DNA from 4 places in the Kocuria sp. TGY1127_2 genome. Region 3 is predicted to be linked to each of the others. Evidence: riboswitches for the same ligand, from Rfam matches in the RefSeq annotation. Region 3 holds a riboswitch; each other region holds the start of a gene.
The links. Region 3 has a riboswitch for S-adenosylmethionine ahead of sake_RS01880 (LLM class flavin-dependent oxidoreductase). Riboswitches for the same ligand answer to the same signal wherever they lie in the genome.
Positions count from the first base shown of each region.

Region 1 (3,752 bases), 790 kb from region 3:
CTCGTCGGGTCCTTGCCCGCGGCTCGGACCGCCTCAATGTCCATCGTGCCCAGTCGTTGGCCCGCCGCGACCCGGTCGTGCTTGGCCGAATGCAGCTCGAAGGGCGCGCCCTTGAGCTCGACGGTATCGATCCCCAAATGCAGCAGAACCTCGAGGCCGTCGTCGGTCCGGATGCCGAGCGCATGCTTGCTGCTCGTCGTCACGGTCACTTCTCCGGCGACGGGCGCGACGATTTCTCCCGATGTGGGGTTCTGAATGCCGAAGCCTTCACCCATCATCTTTCCGGCGAAAACAGGATCGTCGACGTGCTCGATCCGAATGATTTCTCCGGCGACGGGCGCGAGAATCTGCGAGGGATGCTCGCTTGTGGGGGCGGCATCTTGGGGTTGGGGCTGATCAGCGGACATGAGCTCATTCCTTAAGGGAGATTGCGAAGGTTCTTCAGTCCACCCTAAAACAGTCGCTCGCTCGCGATGCGCGCACCCTCCGCCAGGGACTTGAGCTTGGCTTCCGCGATTTGCGGATGAAGACGTCCACCGAGGCCGCAATCGGTGCCCGCAATGACGTTCTCCTTGCCGACGACCGAAGCGTATTGCTCGATGCGCTGGGCCACGAGTTCGGGATGTTCGACGACGTTGGTCGAGTGGGAAACCACCCCGGGGATGACCAATTTGCCCTCGGGCAAACTCACATCCTCCCAGGCTTTCCACTCGTGGGCGTGGCGGACGTTCGCGGCTTCGAAAACGTAGGCGCCGGCGTTAATAGTGAAGAGCGAGTCGATGAGGTGCTGGATCTCGATGTCGGTCGTGTGGGGCCCGTGCCACGAGCCCCAACACAGGTGGAATCGGATTTGTTCTTCAGGTATTCCCCGCAGGGCATAGTTCGCGGCCTCAATGGCGAGCTGATTGAACCGGAGATACTCCTCGATCGTCGGTTCCGGAACCAACTGGTCCCATGCTTCGGCGATCGAGGGATCGTCGAGCTGGACGATGAATCCCGCGTCCGTGATGGCCTTGTATTCCTCATGGAGAACATCCGCCCAGGCGTAGATGAACTCTTCGTCGGTCGCGTAGTGATGATTTCCGATGCGTGAGGCCGAGCCGGGGGAGAGCGAGGCGATGAACGCCTCGGATGCGCCCTGTTGAGTCACGGCATTTCGCAGGTTGTTGATGTCCGCGGCGACGGCGTCCTGGCCTTTGTAGGTCAGCGGCCCGGTCGCGATCGGGAACTCGGCATCAGGGTCGTTGCCCAGGTCCAATGACTCATAGAAGTCTGCGAACCGGTTCCAATCCCGGCGGACGGCAAAGCTGTTGTAGCGTCCGTTTCCCGGGGTCTTGAGGATTTCCCGGAACGAGGTGTCACCGACAGTTTCGAGGCCACCGGTCCGGGCGAAGGAGTAGTGCCACCACGCGCCGTAGTCCACGTCACTGGCCATCGCGTGACCGTATTCGCCGTCGTTGACGACGTCGATTCCCCACTCGACTTGTTTCCCCACGATCTCGTGGACCGAATCGGTCAGTACGCGCTGGAAATCGGGTTCGGAAATCTCACCCTTGCCGCGTTGTGCGTTGGCTTGGATGAGCTCGTCCGTGCGGGGCAGCGAACCCACGTGGGTCGTGCGGATGCGGTCGGAACTGTTCAGCATGTTTCCTCCATCGGTCTTGGCGTTAGCACCGACGAGGGTCGGGCCTCGTGGGTTGCTGCGGCGTCGTCGAGCCAAGTCTCTCGGCCGCTCGGGATGGTCCTATTCCTTGGCCCACTTTTCCCGGAATGAGCCCGGGATTCCAACGCAGACGAGCCAGTCACGGCTTGTGACACGGTATTTCGTGTGTGGTGCCTGTTACGTGATTGTGACACTTGGGGTTATCGTGTCGAATGCGTCTTTTGTCGATGCAGATCACTACAGCCTGTAGTCGTGACCACAACAGGGTGGTCGTGACTGGCGAGTGACCAGTTGATGCAACACCGACGCCGCGCGCTTTTCCTCTGGCTTGCCCGCCTCGCACAGGCGAACCGTCGGCCCCGCGGTGTCACGAAATCTAGAGGAACCTATGACTCAAACGCCTCAACAGCAGGCAACGAAATATCCGGAAGAAATGGCCTATGAGCAGGAACAGGCCGGACTTCAACAAGGCTTGGGGCCTCGACAGCTCCAAATGATCGCCATCGGAGGAGCGATCGGCACCGGTCTGTTCCTCGGTGCCGGAGGACGCTTGGCCAGCGCCGGCCCGTCCTTGTTCTTGGACTACGCGCTCTGTGGACTCATCGCGTACCTGATCCTGCGTCAGCTGGGCGAGTTGGTGGTTCACCGGCCTTCGTCAGGCTCTTTCGTTTCTTATACGCGCGAGTTCTACGGTGAGAAGGCCGCCTACGTCTCCGGGTGGATGTACTGGCTCAATTGGGCAACCACGGCCATCGTGGACTCCACGGCCATTGCGATTTACGTGCACTGGTTCGGTCAGTACAGCTCGTTCATCGACGCAATACCCCAGTGGTTCGTCGCGCTCTTTGTGATCGTGGTCGTGGTGATCATGAACCTGATCTCGGTCAAAGTCTTCGGCGAGATGGAATTCTGGTTCTCGTTGATCAAGGTCGTCGCCCTTGTCATCTTCCTGGTTTTGGCGATTGTTTTCGTCATTTTCGGCACACCGACAGGCAGTCCCCGTGGACTCGGGCTGATCTCGGAGAACGGCGGGCTCTTCCCCAATGGGTTCCTCCCGGCGATGGTCATCATGCAGGGCGTCGTTTTCGCATATGCATCGATCGAGTTGGTCGGCACCACCTCCGGAGAGACCCGCAACGCCGCCAAGGTGATCCCGAAAGCCATCAACACGGTGATTCTTCGTATCGCGATCTTCTACGTCGGTGCGATTTTCTTGTTGTGCCTGCTTTTGCCCTACACGGCGTTCAGCGAAGACGAATCCCCCTTTGTCACGTTCTTCTCATCGATCAACGTGGGGGCCGCGGGACCGATTATGGAGTTGGTGGTGATCACCGCGGCGCTGTCATCGCTCAACGCCGGGTTGTACTCCACGGGGCGCATTCTGCACTCGATGTCGATGGCCGGTTCGGCACCGCAATTCGCCCAGCGTCTGACAAAGTCGGGCGTTCCTTACGGCGGGATTCTGCTGACCGCGGCCGTGGCTCTGTTGGGCGTGATCCTGAACTACTTCGTTCCGGACGCGGCTTTCGAAATCGTGCTGAATATTGCGTCTCTCGGAATCATCGCCGGTTGGGTGGCGATCACGATGGCGCACATGAAGTTCGTCTCGCTCGTCAAGAAAGGACGTTACGAGAGGCCCAGTTACAGGGCGCCCTTTGCCCCGGTGACGAACTGGGTCACCCTGGTATTCCTCGGGTGCGTCGTGGTGCTGATCGGATTCGACTATCCCGTGGGTACTTACACGTTGAGTTCGATGATCATCATCGTTCCCGCGCTAATCGTCGGATGGTTCGCGGTTCGCAAGCGCGTCCGCGAGTTGGCGGCCGAACGGGAAGGCGTGACCGGTCTTTACCCGATCGTGGCGGATCGTCCGGCCGCACAGCGTACGCATACGCGTGGGCGTCACGGGCACGGAAACACCACGATCATCCATCAACCCGATGAGGAAGAAAAAGACGAGGACTGACGCCCTATGCGGAGCGGTCAGGACACTGGGGGAGACCCGACGCTGGTCTCAGCAGGAGTAACCTCCTACTGAGACCAGCGTCGGGTCCGTCCGCGTCTGCATCTGCCGATCGGCATGGCTCGG
Region 1 covers NZ_AP022834.1:2,604,483-2,608,234, reverse strand. Annotated here, with positions in the region: gene sake_RS11620 (PTS glucose transporter subunit IIA) at 1-407, opposite strand, end outside; gene sake_RS11615 (cobalamin-independent methionine synthase II family protein) at 452-1,645, opposite strand; SAM riboswitch class I at 1,650-1,745, opposite strand; gene sake_RS11610 (amino acid permease) at 2,052-3,629, shown strand.
Region 1: another riboswitch for S-adenosylmethionine. It lies ahead of sake_RS11615 (cobalamin-independent methionine synthase II family protein); the one in region 3 lies ahead of sake_RS01880 (LLM class flavin-dependent oxidoreductase).

Region 2 (3,752 bases), 890 kb from region 3:
TGCCGCGCAGACCGAGTCGATCCACGAGTTCGAGCGCCGCCTGGTGTTCGTTGAAGGTATAGATGTGCAGTCCTGGGGCCCCTGCGGCAAGGGCCTGGCGAGCGAAGTCCTCCGCCGAGTCCACTCCGACGGCCAGGCGTTCTGCGAACGTCTCGGCGGTTTCGAGCCTGTGTGCGAGACCTGCATTCGGCTCGATCCCTGCGAGTCCGCACACCCGCAGATACCTCCGCAGGCTTGTCACGGGCAGAATTCCGGGGATCAGAGGCAATTCGACGGCATTGGCGCGGGCCCGCTCGGCGAGACGAGCGTAATCGGAAGGGTCCGGATAGACCTGAGTGATGGCGAAATCCGCTCCCGCCCGTTGCTTGGCCAGCAGGACCTCGGTGTCGTGGTGGATGCTCGAGGATTCTGGGTGACGGACCGGATAGGCCGCCACGCCCACGGCCAGACGTCCGGCACACAATTTGGCCGATCCCCTCGACTCGACGCCACGGATCAGTTCCACCAGGTGTCGAGCGAAGGGAAGTTCGCCCTGCTTGAGGGCGTAGTTCTCAGGTCGATCGCCCCTCAGAGCCAGGAGGCCGCGCACGCCAAGCCGGATGATCTCATCGACCAGTTCTTCGAGCTCGGAAGCTATCTGTCCGGTCGAGACGATGTGGGCCAATGGTTTCAGCTCCGTTTCCTCGACGAGGTGTCGTAGCAAGTCCAGGCTTTGGCGCCTCCTCTCGCCATCCACGGCGGCGGTCACGGAAACGTAATCAGGGCGAGTGGGTTCGATCTCGGCGATAGTGGTTTCCAATGCCTGTCGGCTCATCCTGCTGCGAGGCGGATAGAGCTCGAAGGACAACGCTGGCCTGTCATCAGGGTTCACGCCGGGTCTCCTTTCGGTACACCCGACGGAGAGCGGAGCCTCCTCGTCCGCCGACGCAACCGACCCGGTCCAGTGGGACCGTGCCGGAGTTGCGCCGACGACGTCCGGAGACGGCCGATACACTCCATCGGTCCTGGCGGGAGCACCTTTCCTCGGGACCGAGATGTTCGGGTTTCCGTGAGGAGGTTGCTGCGGCGTCGACGAGCCAGGTCTCTCGGCCGCTCTGGATAGATACGCAAGTATTCAATCCGCCTCAGCGCAGGCCCGCAAGAGATGAGAGAGTTTGACGCCGCATTTCGCGCATTGAGCGCACCCACACGCTTGACGCAACGTCGACGTCATATGACGTGGCCGCAATGAATCGTGACATCGAAGTTCATGAAAGCGGCCGACCCCGCCATCCGGTATGGGCGGGAGAAGCCGGAGTCGGAACGTTGTCAGACGGAACGAGCGTTCACGAATGACTGTTCCCGGCCGTGAAACTTTGATCGTTCACGGTCTTGTCGACAGTTCGTATCGCTTGTGTTCTTTTCGATTTCCCCTGCCGGACCGGATACTTCTCCAGGTATTCGAGAACGGTCGTTCGCGACAACAAGCTATTGCACAATATTTGATACAAGGATTCACTATTGCGCCAAGACCATTGGTGTCCTGTTCCAAGAAGCGGACCGATGTGGCCGGGGTAGAGGTCGCACATAGCGCGGAAGCCCCCTCCCGTCGGGGCGTCATCAGGACGACGTGGCCCGATATACCGAGTGGGATTTTCTCCGCGGTTGGAGCATGCAAGATACCTAGAAGAAAAATGCAGTAATCTCTCGACCGTTTTTGGTTTTGTCGGATACGAATTGTTAAAGCCCAATGCCTTCGATATCATCCCGAACTTGAGTCACCCTATTGTGGTGAACGACAAATTCATGTTTGGATAGTGACGTCAGATCAAACACCCGCGAGAGGAAATAATGACCGAGAACCACGACTCCCCGGCAGGCAACCAGCCTCCTCAGTACGGCGGCTCCCCCGAGGGCGGCCAGCCGCGGTACCAGGGTGGAGACACGGGTTACGGACAGGGAAACGGACCCGTTCAAAACCAGAGCGGGGCACTTGTCGCCCCCAAGCCCGTCAAGACGGGCGCGCTCTTGGTGTACATCTCTGCTGCCATAACCATCATCGGTTTGATCATTTCCCCATTCGTTCTCATGGGCAGCGCCGAATACAAGCAGCTTCAGGACCAAGGCCAGTCCGGTCTCGTCTGGGGCGGCTTGATCTTCGGCGCCGTCATCTCTGTGGCCATCGTGGTGCTTCAGGTTCTCGCCGCACGAGCCGCGACCAAGGGCAAGAACTGGGGACGAATCACCCTGTTGGTCCTCGCCATTCTGAGCCTTCTCTCGCTCTTGGTCTCCCTCGGTAGCGGCTCCGGAATCACCGGTTCAGTCGGAACCATCTTGTTGATCATCGGCACCATCATGATGTGGGCAGGACAAGGCGGACGTTGGTTCAAAGACATCAAACAGAACCGCAATGAGATGATGCGCTAGCCTCATCGCCTGAACACCGTGGCATCCCCCGGTTTTTTGGGGTGCTGGGTCGGATTCACCATGAGTCCGGCCCAGCCTTCTTCAGAGGTACCTCTTTGACAGGTTCTCGGGAAAAGGACCACACTGGATACAAGGCACTGGGCCGCAGGTTGCCCCGGGCTCCATTATTTAGCCGCTTCGAGCGGCCTTCCGCCGAGAGGCGCACCCGGTCCAGTGCCCCTAATCTTCACCTGCGTGCCCCCGCTCCAGCGGGGGCTTTTGCGTTCGCGCGACTGGCCCCTCGACGAATCGCCCAAAACGCGCCGGTTGCTTCCCCGACCCGGTGCCACAATGACGGATCGGATCCGGGCGAGAGCAGTATCACGGCACCGACCGGGGCCCACTGCATCATGGCCTTGTGAACCTTCCATGACAGTCCTGTTAACCAAGGACGGTTATCTTAGGAACGATCACCACCACCACCTTGGAAGGCAGAGCGTGGCAATTCGCTTATTTCCTCAGGAGAACAAGGCCCTCGAGCTGCTCGCGGACATGGCACAGCTTGTCGTTGATTCCACTTCCGCGGCCTCACGCATGATGGGGTCACCTCTCACGGATCACGACGAGGTCTTCGAACAGGCTCTGGAGATTGAGGGACGATCCACCGATTCGTTCTTCGCGCTGATGACCACCGTACGAAGCGCCTTCGTACTCCCTCTCCCCCGCGCGGACCTATACCTGCTGGGCCAACGCCTCAACCAGGCGACCGAATCCCTAACCTCGGCCTCGCATATCATCAAGATCCACAGCCTGGATCGATTTTCCAAGCGCGCCTCCGACCTCCTGGACCTTCTCCAGCGCCAAGCTTCCCTGACCGCCGAGGCCATGCGGCATCTCTCGGACCTTGAGGGCCTCGACGAATACTGGGTCGAGGTCCTTCGCATGTCCAAGCAGTCCATCCGGACCACGAACCTCTACCAAGCTGACATGATGGACCGGCTCAAGCCAGCGGCCTACCTCAAGGAGTCGCAGTTCACCGCCCAACTTCAGGCAGCTTCCCTGAGCGTGCGCGAAGTGGCCACCGACGTCGGACGAATCCTCGTCCAGGAGTCGTAACCGGTGGAGTACTTCCTGTTCACCCTGTGTGGGTTGTTTCTTCTGGGCTACACCGTCATCGGTTGTTTCCATGACGCTTCCAACGCCGTAGCAGTGCCCGTCGGAGCCCGTGCCCTCACCCCCAAGGTTGCGCTGATCGTCTGCGCGTTCTTCAACGTGGTGGGCTTGCTCATCGGCTCGCTGACTCTGTCATTGACTTCGGATCACTGGCTCACGATCCCGCACGACGACATCGGCCTTGCCGTCCTGAC
Region 2 covers NZ_AP022834.1:2,502,875-2,506,626, forward strand. Annotated here, with positions in the region: gene metE (5-methyltetrahydropteroyltriglutamate--homocysteine S-methyltransferase) at 1-871, opposite strand, end outside; SAM riboswitch class I at 993-1,105, opposite strand; gene sake_RS11170 (hypothetical protein) at 1,831-2,406, shown strand; gene sake_RS11175 (phosphate transport regulator) at 2,884-3,501, shown strand; gene sake_RS11180 (inorganic phosphate transporter) at 3,505-3,752, shown strand, end outside.
Region 2: another riboswitch for S-adenosylmethionine. It lies ahead of metE (5-methyltetrahydropteroyltriglutamate--homocysteine S-methyltransferase); the one in region 3 lies ahead of sake_RS01880 (LLM class flavin-dependent oxidoreductase).

Region 3 (3,752 bases):
TCTACGAGCGGTTGGGCGCGCACCGGACCCTCGACCTGATTTACACGGGCGAGATGATGAGTGGCTCCGAAGCGGTCACCGCAGGGCTGTTTTCCCGGTCCGTACCGGCGGACGACGTGCTCGATTTTACGATGCAGAGGGTGCGAAAAGTGGCCCAAGGGGCGACCCAAGCATATTTGGTCTCGAAATCACTGATCAGTCAACTGCGCGACGAACGGGCTGGACTGTGGGAGTCCATGGCCGCCGAATCCGCCGAACAGGCACGGCTCTGCTCGACGGATGATTACGCGGAGGGTTTCACGGCGTTCCAGGAAAAGCGCAAACCGAACTTCCGAGGCCAATAGCCGTATCAACCCCTACTTTTGATCCAGGCCCATATTGCCCGTTTTCTTTGCGAAAGCGGGCAATATGTCTGATGTGGCTGGATTGGGGTACGGACGCGGTTCCACGTAACACTGCGAAAAGCGGGTAACAGAAGCTCACAGGATGGCTGCGAACCAGGTGCTTGCATACGCTCGGATGGAGAAGATCAAGAGTCCCAACGATCAAGCTCTGGCTGGTTGGGCGGCAACCCTCTCCCGTAGCGGGGTGCCCCAGATGATGATCTGGCACCGTCGGCATTGCGACCGGCGGACATGCAAGTACGGCGCGAGAATCGGCGCCACCGCGTGAATGTTTGCGCCGCTTCTCGTTACCGGGACAGAAGCGCAAGGCTCGGGCGCGCGGAGACCTGTTGGAGTCCCTCCATGCACCGAAAGGAATCCCGATGTCGGAAAAGAAGCGCATCGCCATCAACGCCTTTGATATGACGTGCGTGGGTCATCAGAGCTTTGATCTGTGGCGCCACCCTCGCTCGCGTGCCACTGAGTACAACACCATCGAATACTGGACAGACCTCGCCAAAACCCTAGAGAAAGGGTTGTTCGACGGGGTCTTCCTGGCCGACGTCGTGGGCATCTACGACGTCTACAAGAACTCCGCGGCACCTTCGATCCGCGGCGGTGCACAGGTACCGGTCAACGATCCGTTCATGCAGATTTCAGCGATGGCGGCCGTGACCGAAAACCTCGGTTTCGGCGTGACCAGCGCCGTGACCTACGAGCAGCCCTATACTCTCGCCCGGAAATACGCGACGCTCGACCACCTGACCAAAGGGCGCGTCGGATTCAACGTGGTGACCTCGTACCTCCCCTCTGCGGCCGAGAATCAGGGACTGCCGCGCCAAATCGAGCATGACAAGCGCTACGAGATCGCCGACGAGTTCCTCGACGTCTGCTACAAACTGTGGGAAGGATCCTGGGAGGACGACGCCGTGGTCAAGGATCGAGAGTCCGGCGTCTACGCGGACCCGGCTAAGGTCCATCCGATTCGACACCAGGGCAAATACTTCACCGTCCCGGGCGCCGGTCTGACCGAGCCTTCCCGTCAGCGCACACCGGTGATCTTTCAGGCAGGGGCTTCGTCGCGGGGGCAGGCTTTTGCGGGCAAGCACGCCGAAGCCGTGTTCGTCGGGGGCCTTCGACCGGACCTCACCCGATTCATGACGGACAAGATTCGAGACGAGGCAGAGAAGACCGGTCGTCAGCGCGATGACGTCAAGATCTTCGCAATGCTCTCGGTCATCGTGGACGAGACCGACGAAAAGGCCCAGGCAAAGTACGAGGAGTACTTGAAGTATGTTTCGACCGAGACTTCTCAGGCGATCATTGGCGGTTGGTCAGGAGTGGACCTTTCCCAATTCGGCGAGGATGAGGTGCTCAACTACATCAAGACCGACTCGATCCAGTCCTTCCTCACGCCATTTACTCTGCAGTCCAAGGACAAGGAATGGACCCGAGAGGACATTGCGAAGCACTGCGCGATTGGCGGCATGGGCGATGTGATCATCGGCGGCCCGGAAAAGGTTGCGGACGAGCTCGAACGCTGGATCGATGAAGGAGGGCTGGACGGTATCAATCTCGCGTACCACGTCTCTCCGGGTTCATTCGAAGACTTCGTGGAGTTCGTTGTTCCCGAGCTGCAGAAGCGCGGGCGCTACCGCACCTCGTACGAAGGCTCGACATTCCGGGAGAACCTCTTCGGTCAGGGGCAGGTTTCCATCGACGAGAACCACCCTGCGGCGGCATACAAGGGTGCGTACGTGGGTCAGCCGTCCACGGAGGACACCCCGGCGCGTCCCGGCGAGGAAGATGACGCCGCCTAGAGTCGGCGGTCCGAGAAAAGGCGACTTCCACGAGCTCCACGAACGACGGCGCCGCGTGAAAAAAGATGGTCCACGAGGCTGTCATTTTCACGCGGCGCCGTCGTGCGCCCATCGCCTACTTATATAGTAAGGCGAACCTTTGAGAGCAACGCCACAAAATTTGCAGTTGTGCACTGTTTGCAGAACTGCATAAACTGCATGAGTGCAAACCACTGAACCATCCCTCCGAGAACGTCGCCGCGCGCGGACGTGGGACTCGATCCACGAGGCCGCGCGTGAGCTCGCGTCCGAGCGGGGGATCAAGCAGACCACGGCGGAGTTGATTGCAGAAAAGGCCGGCGTCTCGCCGCGTACGTTCTTCAATTACTTCGCAACCAAGGAGGATGCCGTCATCGGATTGCGTCCTCCGCAAATGACCCAGGAAATACTCGGTAGCGTTCAAGCGAGCGACTCCGGTGGTCTTCTCGCACAGGCCGCCCAGCTTTTGGCTCGTGTCATGTACGATTCCTTCGCAGGTGACCTCAAGGAGGTCATGGGCCAACTCGTCGAAGACGGGGAGTACATGCGTCAACGCATGAAAATCCACATGCTTCGTTGCGAGCAGGAGCTCAAGGATTTCTTGCTGAGAATGGACTGGTCGGTCTATCAAGAGACCGGACAGTTCGTGCCTCGCGAGGACGAGAACAGCGACCCGGCGCCGGAGCAGGAAGAGCGCATTCGCGCGATCATCCTCATGGCCACCGCGGTTCTCCGATACGTCGACTACGGCGCACGGTCTTCCCGGGAAGAATTTGCCGCATCCATCAACCGCACAGTGAATCTGTTCTCCACCATCGTCAAGGAGCCCCGTTGAGTACCACCTACACACCGCGTCACGCCCCAGGGGGTGGCACGACCGACTCCGGAGCCGCAGACGGCGGGTCCGCATCGCCCCAGACGGGGACATTGAGTTCTGCGCATTCTGCGGAGAAGGAAGGGTTCGGCCGACCCACCCCGAACACCAATATCCCCTTGCTCTTCATCGGCCTGATGATCATCATGCTGATGTCGTCGCTGAACCAGACCGTTCTCTCTCCGTCCTTGCCGACCATCGTCGGCGAGCTCAACGGCGTCGAGCACATGAGCTGGGTCATCACAGCGTTCATTATGGTCTCGACCATCATGATGCCGGCCTACGGAAAACTGGGCGACCTCTGGGGGCGCAAGCCTCTGCTGATTTTTGCAATCCTCGCCTTCGCAGCCGGTTCGATAACTGGCGCTGTCGCCCAAAATATGACGACCCTCATCATTGCTCGTGGCCTGCAGGGCCTCGGCGGCGGCGGGTTGATGATCCTCTCGCAGTCCGTGATTGCGGACGTCATCCCCGCGCGTGAGCGCGGTAAGTACATGGGCGCCCTCATGGGTGTTTTCGCGTTCTCATCCGTTGCCGGCCCGCTGCTCGGTGGTTGGTTGACCGAAGGGCCCGGTTGGCGTTGGGCCTTCTGGATGAATATTCCGCTCGGAGTCCTCGCGCTCGCGGCAACCATTTTCCTCATCCCGCACACCAATA
Region 3 covers NZ_AP022834.1:426,759-430,510, forward strand. Annotated here, with positions in the region: gene sake_RS01875 (enoyl-CoA hydratase/isomerase family protein) at 1-344, shown strand, start outside; SAM riboswitch class IV at 528-650, shown strand; gene sake_RS01880 (LLM class flavin-dependent oxidoreductase) at 767-2,203, shown strand; gene sake_RS01885 (TetR/AcrR family transcriptional regulator) at 2,406-3,056, shown strand; gene sake_RS01890 (MDR family MFS transporter) at 3,149-3,752, shown strand, end outside.

Region 4 (3,752 bases), 350 kb from region 3:
CACTCGAGCTGCTGGCAACCGAAGTCGCGCCCGCCCTCGGAATCTGAAGTCCTCGGGACGGGCACGGCGTCACTCACCGGATCGGTTCAAGGCCCGCTCCAGGTCGGAAATCAGGTCCTCGACATCCTCGATGCCTACCGAGAGCCGCACGACGTCGCTCGGTGGGGCCTCCGGCGTGCCCCTCGTGGAGCCGTGGGTCATCGTCACCGGATGGGAGATCAGCGATTCAACACCGCCCAGGCTGACGGACAGACCGAAGACGTCCGTGGACTCCGCGACCTTCCGCGCCGCGGTCTCTCCACCTTTGACGCGGAACGATACGATCCCTCCGAACCCTGACATCTGCCGTTTGGCTACAGCGTGACCCGGGTGATCGGCGAGGCCAGGATAATACACGCGCTCCACGCCTTCATGCTCCCGCAGCCACTCGGCGACCGTCTGGGCGTTCTCGCAATGTTGCCGGATCCGAACCCCCAGGGTCTTGAGACCGCGCGCGGTAAGGAACGCATCTTGGGGACCTGCCACCGCACCCCCAGCGAATTGCTGGAATTGCAGGAGATCGGCCAGGGGTTGATCTTCCCACAGTGCATCGCCGACCACGAGGGCTCCGCCCAGCACGTCCGAGTGACCACCGATGTATTTGGTGGTCGAATGCACCACGACGTCGGCGCCCAGCGTCAGCGGATTCTGCAACGCCGGTGAAGCGAAGGTGTTGTCCACAACCAACAACGCGCCTCCGGCATGGGCTGCTTCCGCCCATTCCTGGATATCCACGATGGTCAGCAATGGGTTCGTCGGCGTCTCCAACCAAACAACCCGTGCTTCCGGATCGCACAGAATCCGGTCCCGCACATCGGTCTGTTGAGGCGACACGAAGGTCGTTTCGACTCCCCATCGGGCATACAACTGGCTGAGGAGTCGGTGCGTTCCTCCGTAGGTCTCCGCCCCGGCCACAACTTTGTTCCCCGGTCGCAAGGTCGCACGCAACAGGGCGTCCTCGGCAGCAATCCCTGAAGCGAAAGCGAAGGCGTGTGTACCGTTTTCGACGGCCGCGAGCTGGACCTCCAAAGCACTCCGAGTGGGGTTTCCCCCTCGCGAGTACTCATATCCGCTCTTGAGCGTCTCCACTCCGTCTTGGGTGAAGGTCGACGTCTGGTAAATGGGAGGAATCACGGCGCCGGTGTGAGGGTCCGGTTCCTGGCCCGCGTGAACGGCTGCCGTTCTGAACCCCGGACGGGTCGAATTCACTCGATCGGTTGTGGGTCCCGGCTTGAACTCGGTGGATTCTTCGACTGCAGTCATACCTGAGCAGCCTCCTTCTCTCGCGTGAGAGCCGTCGCCCGGCTCAGGGTCTGGCTGGATGTGGACAAGGAACCGAGCGCTGCGGAGAGATCATCCCAGAGATCGTCGACCTCTTCACGACCCAGCGCCAGCCGAACGGTCTGTTCGGTGATGTCCCCGGCCTCTCTGAGCTCGGGGGTAAGACGACAATGGGTGGTCCACGCGGGATGCGTTGCCATGGATCGAGCGTCGCCCAGGTTGGCAGCGAGCTTGAACAGCTTCAAATTGTCGAAGAATTCCTCCACCTGCGATGTGTTGCCCGCGATGTCGAAGGACAAGACCGCTCCGGTGCCGCGCGGAAAGTCTCGTTCGGCGATGGCCGCATCCGGCGACCCAGGAAGGCTCGGATGCCGGACACGGCACACGCGAGGATGAGTCGCCAGTCGACGCGCGATCTCCTCGGCCACACGGCAATGGCGCTCAACCCGGATGTCGAGGGTCTCGATGCCTTCAAGGGCTTGTTGCGCATTCCACGGAGCCAGGCTCGGGCCCAAGTCGTTGAGCAATTGTGCGCGAACGAGGTGGAGGAACGCTCCGTGATCGCCGTGCCCCTCGACCAGGGATCTGTTCCCGAATCTCCTCCGCGGAGCCGTAAGCTGCGGCCATCGGATGGCGTCCTCGCTCGGGGTCAGCCGGCCGGTGTCGACGATGATTCCCGCAAGCGCCGTTCCATTTCCGGTCAGGTATTTCGTGACGGAATGGACTACGACGTCGGCACCCAATTTCCCGGGCTGCAGGAGATATGGCGTCGCGAGAGTGTTGTCGACGATCAGGGCGGCGCCCGCGGTATGCGCAATGTCCGCGAGCGCGGGGATATCGGGAAGGTCAGCATGCGGGTTTCCGATGGACTCCACGACGAACGCGCGAGTGCGCGCCGTGACGGCATTTTCCCATTCCTCGGGTCGATGCGGGTTGACCCACGTGACCTCGATGCCCGCCTCGGCGAGAGTGTCGTTGAGCAAATCGGCAGTGCCACCGTAAATTCGGTTGGATGCCACCACATGGCCGGCGGGGATCTCCGGGTGGGGCTCGCCGTCCTCGCTCTGACCTGATCGACCGGCCAGGGCAAGAAGGGTGAGCGTTGTTGCCGCTTGGCCGGAAGCGGTGGCGACGGCACCGACGCCCCCTTCGAGTTCCGCGAGCCGACGCTCGAGCAAACCCACCGTAGGACTGCCGGTGCGTGAGTACGTGAATCCGGGTTCTCTCTGGCCGAAGCATTCACGTGCGTCGCGCAACGTCTCGAATTCGTAAGAGGCCGTCAGGTACAAAGGCGGATGCACAGGTCGGGCAGCCGGCGGATTGGCCGTACCCCCGTGCACTTGCACCGTACCGATTCCGGGTGCCGGGTTGTTATCAGCTGACATCGTGATCCCCTCGAAGGCGGGGCGCCGAGTTCGCCTCGTAACGCCGTGCTTGCCGGGGAGCGGTATGCTCCCGACCGGATCTTCATCTGGGGCACCCCATCACAGCGGAAAGGGTTGCCGACCGGCCAGCCAGAGCTTCACAACCGGTACTCGTGATCCTGATTCAGAAACCTACAGCCTTCCCACCAACCTCGAAAGGACATGACGCACGGTTCAGACAGATCGTCATATGAAGGTAATCCACCTGCCGGGAAACGTCATATGACCTGGCGAGACTCCCGTATGATCAGGGCGGACTCCGTGGAATCCGTTCGCGTGCGGACCGAGTTCAGGTCTAGGCGCTCAGCGCGGGGCCGAACACATCGGTAGCGTAACGAGATCCCGGAACGGCCTTGATCAGGGTCCGCGTCGCCTCCTCGCGCGGATTCTCGAAGACCTGCGCCGCGGGGCCCGACTCGATCACCCGGCCATGAGCCATAACCAGCACGTCGTCGGAGATCTGTCGGATCACCGCCAGGTCGTGACTGATGAACACGTAAGAGAGCCCCAGACGATCCTGGAGATCGGCAAGTAGGTCAAGAATCTGGGCTTGAACCGAAACGTCCAGTGCCGAGACCGGTTCGTCCAGAATCACCAGTTCGGGGTCAACAGCGAGTGCCCGAGCTATGGAAACACGTTGGCGTTGCCCTCCGGACAGTTCTACCGGCCGACGACTGGCCAATTCCCGAGGCAGGGCCACGAGATCGAGGAGCTCGTTGATTCGTCGTTCGCGCTGTGGACGTGTGCCGATACGGAATCCCCGCAGGGGCTCCCCGATCGACGCGGCCACGGAATACCGAGGGTCGAGCGATGCGCTGGGGTCCTGGTGAACGAACCGGGCGCGCGTCGAGAGCTCTCGGATGTTGCGCTTCGTGCCATCGAACGGCCGACCGAATATCTCCAACCGGCCGGCGTCATACGATTCCAGACCGAGCAGGATCCGGGCCGTCGTCGATTTTCCGGATCCCGATTCCCCGACGATCCCGAGTGTTCGCCCCGGTTCGAGCT
Region 4 covers NZ_AP022834.1:76,683-80,434, reverse strand. Annotated here, with positions in the region: gene sake_RS00370 (putative FMN-dependent luciferase-like monooxygenase) at 1-47, shown strand, start outside; gene sake_RS00365 (cystathionine gamma-synthase) at 70-1,302, opposite strand; gene sake_RS00360 (O-acetylhomoserine aminocarboxypropyltransferase/cysteine synthase family protein) at 1,299-2,705, opposite strand; SAM riboswitch class IV at 2,746-2,863, opposite strand; gene sake_RS00355 (ABC transporter ATP-binding protein) at 3,040-3,752, opposite strand, start outside.
Region 4: another riboswitch for S-adenosylmethionine. It lies ahead of sake_RS00360 (O-acetylhomoserine aminocarboxypropyltransferase/cysteine synthase family protein); the one in region 3 lies ahead of sake_RS01880 (LLM class flavin-dependent oxidoreductase).